DNA from 2 places in the Hathewaya limosa genome. Region 1 is predicted to be linked to the other one. Evidence: a T-box and tRNA genes for the amino acid it is inferred to sense, from the RefSeq annotation. Region 1 holds a T-box; the other holds one or more tRNA genes.
What was found. A T-box is a leader RNA that pairs with one kind of tRNA and senses whether it is charged. The one in region 1 lies ahead of serS (serine--tRNA ligase), so its partner is inferred to be a tRNA-Ser.
Positions count from the first base shown of each region.

Region 2: it has a tRNA-Ser gene. The T-box ahead of serS (serine--tRNA ligase) is inferred to sense a tRNA for this amino acid. The anticodon was not compared.

Region 1 covers NZ_JAUSWN010000044.1:1,387-4,604, reverse strand. The annotation lists gene QOZ93_RS13830 (NAD(P)/FAD-dependent oxidoreductase) at 1-476, shown strand, start outside; gene QOZ93_RS13825 (DUF1667 domain-containing protein) at 492-860, shown strand; T-box leader at 927-1,134, shown strand; gene serS (serine--tRNA ligase) at 1,211-2,488, shown strand; tRNA gene QOZ93_RS13815 (tRNA-Ser) at 2,646-2,736, shown strand; tRNA gene QOZ93_RS13810 (tRNA-Ser) at 2,760-2,850, shown strand.
Region 2 covers NZ_JAUSWN010000040.1:2,754-5,971, forward strand. The annotation lists gene dnaX (DNA polymerase III subunit gamma/tau) at 1-1,039, opposite strand, end outside; RNA gene ffs (signal recognition particle sRNA large type) at 1,192-1,457, opposite strand; tRNA gene QOZ93_RS13660 (tRNA-Ser) at 1,461-1,550, opposite strand; gene QOZ93_RS13665 (GNAT family N-acetyltransferase) at 1,928-2,392, opposite strand; gene QOZ93_RS13670 (M3 family oligoendopeptidase) at 3,022-3,218, opposite strand, start outside.

The sequences.
Region 1 (3,218 bases):
GTGGTATTGATATTGGATATATAAAGGTTTCAAATAAACATTATGCTATAGTAACTATGGCACCTGCAATTGCAAAAATAATTTCTGAGACCGTAATAAATAAAATTAAATGTAGAAAAAAGAAAGATTTTATAGATAGAAGAAGAGAATATTATAGATTTAGAGATTTAACCAATGAAGAAAGAAATGAAATCATAAAACTGAATCCAAGCTATGGAAAGATAATATGCTTTTGTGAAAAGGTAACGGAAGGTGAAATTATAGATGCTATAAGGAGACCTTTAGGTGCTAGAACCTTAGAAGGTATCAAAAGAAGAACAGGAGCAGCCGTTGGAAAGTGTCAAGGGGCTCAATGTATGAATAAAATTCTATTTATATTAGCAAGAGAAACAAATAAACCTTTAACGGAAATAGTTAAGGATTCTAAAAACTCTATAATACTATTAAATAGAATAAAAGAGTTTGATACTATGTAGGGGTGAGTAGTTGTGATGGAGATAGATCTAATAGATGTTATTCCTAAGGAATATTTAAAATATAATGAGGGAATAACTATAAATAATACTATTGATACCAAAAATATATATAATGATGAAGTTGCTGTAGAGGAAGATGATAATATTAATGAATATAATAAAGGCATTTTTACTACAGTAGTTCGAGTTAAAGGATCCAAGGAATCTAATGTTGTATCAATAAAGACCAATAAAGCTGTTCATAAGGATATATGGATAGAAATTTCTAAAGCATTAAGTAGATTAAGAGTTGGACCACCTCTTAAAATTGGAGATGTTATATGTAAGAATATACTTAATACAGGTGTAGATATTATATGTACAAGGAATGTAAATAGAGGTTAATATAATACAGTATATTGACTTTAGACAATTAAAGTTGTAAAATTATTCATAACGAAATAAAGTACATGTAAACCGTTGAAGAGAATAGTAGCTATTTTAAAGGTTAAAGAGAGTCGGTGGTTGGTGCAAACTGATGCCTAAGATTTAGTGAATCCACCTCTGAGGGACTGTGATGAACAGTACGGAAATAACCGTTATTAATTAAGAGGATTAAAATTTTAATATTTGAGTTTTGATCAATTAGGGTGGCAACGCGGAGTCTTTCGTCCCTTTTATAGGGAAATAAGGCTCCTTTTTTATTTAAGATTAATATAAATTTTATAGATATATAAACTATAGGAGGAATAAAAATGTTAGATATTAAAAGACTTAGAACTAACACTGAAGAAATTAAAAAGCTTATGCAAAATAGAGGAGAATCTTTTGATGTTTCTCAAATAGATGAAGTGTTAGACCTTGATAAAAAAAGAAGAGATATTTTAGTCAAGGTTGAAGAAATGAAAAATGAAAGAAATAAGAAGTCAGCAGAGGTTCCTAAATTAAAAAAAGCAGGAGAAGATGCTACAGAGCTTTTAAATGAGATGAAAGAACTTGCTGATAAAATTAAGCAATTTGATGTAGAGCTTAATGATATAGATTCTAAGATAGAGTATTTATTATTAAGAATACCAAATGTACCAAATCCACAAGTACCAGAAGGTAAGAGTGATGAAGATAATGTAGAAATCAGAAAATGGGGAGAGCCAAGAAAATTTGATTTCGAACTTAAAGCTCATTGGGATATAGGAACAGGTCTTGATATTTTAGACTTTGAAAGAGCTGGTAAAATTACAGGTTCAAGATTTACAGTATATAAAGGATTAGGGGCTAGATTAGAAAGATCTTTAATAAATTATTTCTTAGATACGCATACTGAGAAAAATGGATATACAGAAGCTTTACCTCCATATATGGTAAATAGAACAAGTATGACAGGTACAGGACAACTACCTAAATTTGAGGAAGATGCTTTTAAAATTGCAGAGGATGATTATTTCTTAATTCCAACAGCTGAAGTTCCAATTACAAATCTTCATAGAGATGAAGTTTTATTAGGAAGTCAGTTACCTGTAAAATATGCGGCATATAGTGCTTGTTTTAGATCTGAAGCTGGATCAGCAGGAAGAGATACTAGAGGTCTAATAAGACAACATCAATTTAATAAAGTTGAGCTTGTTAAGTTTGTTAAACCGGAAGATTCATATGAAGAGTTAGAGAAATTAACAGCTGATGCAGAATCAATTTTACAAGGTTTAGGAATACCTTATAGGGTAGTTAGAATATGTAAAGGCGATTTAGGATTTACTGCTGCTTATAAATATGACATAGAAGTTTGGATGCCAAGTTATAATAGATATGTTGAGATTTCAAGCTGTAGTAATTTTGAAGATTATCAAGCAAGACGTGCTAATATCAGATATAAAGAAGATGCAAAATCAAAACCTCAATATGTTCATACATTAAATGGTTCAGGATTAGCTGTAGGCAGAACTGTAGCAGCCATATTAGAAAACTATCAAAATGAAGATGGAACTGTTGAAATTCCAGAAGCTTTAAGAGGTTATATGGGTAGAGAAGTATTGAAATAAATATATATAAGATAGTAAAAATGAATGTTGTATATAAACAATGTTCATTTTTACTTAATAAGCGAGTATTATTTTGCAAAATTTTTTATAAAAGTGTTGACATATTTAACTGTGATTGATATAATAAATCTTGTCGTGAGACACTTAATATAAATATGGAGAGATGGTCGAGTTGGTTTAAGGCACCGGTCTTGAAAACCGGCGTGCGTGGAAGCGTACCTAGGGTTCGAATCCCTATCTCTCCGCCATAAGTTATAATTAACTTCAGTTTGGAGAAATACTCAAGTGGCTGAAGAGGCGCCCCTGCTAAGGGCGTAGGTCGGGTAACTGGCGCCCGGGTTCAAATCCCGGTTTCTCCGCCATAAGACATCTAGTTTACTAGATGTCTTTTATTTTGAATTAGTAATAAATTTAAACCTCATAAAATAAAAAATACTTAATATATAGAAAGTACAAAGATGAGATATTTTTGTACTTTTTATATTTTTATAAGCATACTAATTTATCTTTTTAATATCTATAATATCTATAATATATTTAATAGTTTTCATGAATAAAACCTATTTAGGTGAAAGTTTTATGTAATTATTTTTCTACAATTTTTAGTATATTATTTATAAAAGGAGTTTTTTATCATTATTTATATAAATTTCGATTTTTTTAAAAAAATATATTGACATAAAACGAATATATTGATATAATTTTACCTGTGTTCAGGAAAAATAAATAT
Region 2 (3,218 bases), on a different contig from region 1:
TTTGTTTACTCCACTTGCATTGTTCCTCAGTTTCTTGAAGAATTCTTATATACCTCATAATCTCTTCAACTCTAAGTTTAGAACCTTGTTCTTTTAAAATTTGTATATTTTCTGTAGACATATCTAGAACATCTTCAGCTTTATCTGTTATTTTTGCCATCATAAGATTTCTCATATGAAGTATCATATCTTTTATAAATACATATATATCTTTACCACTTAAAACTATATCATCTAATATTTTTATAGATTCATCTATATTCTTTTCTATTATATTATCAACAAGTTTTATAAGATTGTCATTAGTTACTAATCCTAAAATATCTACTACACTATCATAATCTATTTTATTGTTATTCATAGATATTACTTGATCTAGTAGACTTAGGGCATCCCTCATAGCTCCATCACACATTCTAGATATTAACTTCAAGCTACTATCATCGGCCAATATACCTATTTCATTTACAATATCCCTTAACCTTCCAAAAATATCTTCACTTTTTATTCTTTTGAAATCAAAACGTTGACATCTTGAAAGAATAGTTATAGGAAGCTTTTGTGGATCCGTTGTTGCTAATATAAATACCACATTAGATGGAGGTTCTTCTAACGTTTTAAGAAATGCATTAACAGCACCTATTGATAACATATGTACCTCGTCGATAATATAAACTTTATACTTTGCCTCTCTAGGAGGATATTGTACATCTTCTATAATATCTCTTATATTATCAACACTATTATGTGAAGCTGCATCTAATTCTGTTACATCCATGGCAGTACCTAAATTAATGTTTTTACACATTTCACACGCATTACATGGCTCCCCATCTTGTGGATTAAGGCAATTTATAGCTTTGGCTAAAATTTTAGCAGTAGAAGTCTTACCTGTTCCTCTAGTACCACAAAGTAAGTAAGCATGTGCTATTCTACTATTCCTTATTTGATTTTTTAATGTAATAGTTACATGATGTTGACCAACTACATCTTCAAATCGTTTAGGTCTCCATTCTCTATATAAAGCAGTATAAGCCAAAAAATTCACCTCTTTTTCAGCATAATTGAATATTTAAAATATATAACAACTATCTATATTATATCCTATTTAAGGAATTTATGATAAGTTTTATTTTTCTTTTTATAAAAATAGCTCGACTAAAAGTCGAGCTCTAAATTCAAATATTAAAGTCGTACACCTTGTGTCGACTTATAGTTTATAAGCGTTACTCATACAGTTAACTCAAACCAGATTGATCCACGGCACACAGAGGGGTTCGCTTATCGCTGCTTCCTTCCAGACCTGACGAGGTTCACGAATCTCTGTTGCGTGGGACCCAGTTCTCAACGCCACTTATATAAGCCAGACCAAACAAACTATAGCCTAAACAAGGAATTCACTCCTGCTATAGCGGATTGCAGGTTATAGGGCACCGCTAACTCCCCAGCTAGTACGACCTTGGCGGAGAGAGTGGGATTTGAACCCACGGTAGAGTTTCCCCTACACACGCGTTCCAGGCGTGCTCCTTCAACCACTCAGACATCTCTCCATATTCTATGTTATACTAGTAACATTAATGGCATCCGCATATTCTGCCTTTACCATTATCATATATATACTTACGATATATACTACTTAATTTAATTTTGTTTCCCTCATATTCTAACATAGGCTAATATACCTGTCAAATAAATCTTACGATAATAAAAAATAAGCATAATCCTGCTCTGTGCCCTTTATTTACTGGTATACATATTTTTTAGTTGTAAAATTTATTTCATGATTTTTTAAATTAAATTTAGGATGTTATTTTAATATTTTCCTATTTTAACAACTCTCCTATTTACTTGTTTACTATAGAATATTTCTCCTTAATACATATAATAAGGAAGAAAACAATATTAATTACCTTTTGTTTTAATCTTTTTAAACTTCATTCCAACTCTTTTGCATTTCTATAAATCCTGTTTCTTCCCCATTAACCTTCCATACAAATTCATACGTTATTTTAAAACCTAGCTTTTTATAAATCTTTATTGCCCTATTATTAAATTCAGCAACAAATATCCATATATTGTTAAACTTAAATTTTTCTCTTCCAAAATTTAATGCCTCATTTACTATATCCGTACCCATACCCTTACCTGTTAATTTTGGCTTCATTTGAATACCAAATAAAATTTTATCTTTATCAAAATTAAAACAACAATTTGCAATTAACTCATTTTCCTTATATATCATAAAGGCATTTTCATCTTTATGTATATTTAATGCCCATTCTTGCTTAGTCTTTGTCTTGTCATTATCATAGAAAGAATATATTCCATCATATTTCCAAGTTGAAATCTCCTTAGAATCATTTTCTGTTGGTTTTCGAAATTCAAGCATCATTTTACTTCCCCCTCGTAAAATATAAATCTCTTTTAATTTTTATAGTAATACGTTTCATTCCCCTTTATTATATTCTATTATATATTTGTAATAATTCAACATACAATTTAGTTAAAATATACTTTCTTATTATAGTTAAAACAATATTGTTTTAACTATAAATATACCTACGATGGAAAGTTTCTAACTACCATATGCTATAAATTTTACTTTCTTATAAAACATTATCTTAGTAACAATTTTTTAGCCATAAAACATTTTTTCATGTTACATATTATATGTATACCTTACAATATAAAAACTATAATTTTTATATAAAGTAAAAGACATCGGAGGGGTACCGATGTCTTTTGGGTAAAGGGGATTGTGGAAATTTTAAAAGCGTATAGCTTTTAAAATTGGAGGATAACATTACAAAACTTTCAATATTTATTGAATAATTAAATTCTACATCATTCTCCATTGATTTTCAACGATTTTAAATTAAGTTTTTATTAACATTAAATTTTTCAATTAATATTTTCGTAACATTTGTCAAACAATCGAAATATCCTCGTTCCCCAATATTATAAAAACCTAGTGTTTACAAGACAATACTAAAAAATTAGCTTTTTTACATTTAATTAAAATTATAAACTAGTATCATCTGCCTTGTTTAACCATTCTTCTACATCATTAATAATTGACTTTATGCAATTATTATCAAATGGAGATACTAAATTTGCAATTTTAACTAAATTCAAGAAGGATTCACTTCCTCCTTCTTTACAGAATCTTACATAATCTTCCCAAGCTTTTCCTCTATTATCGTTTGCCTTTTTCCAGA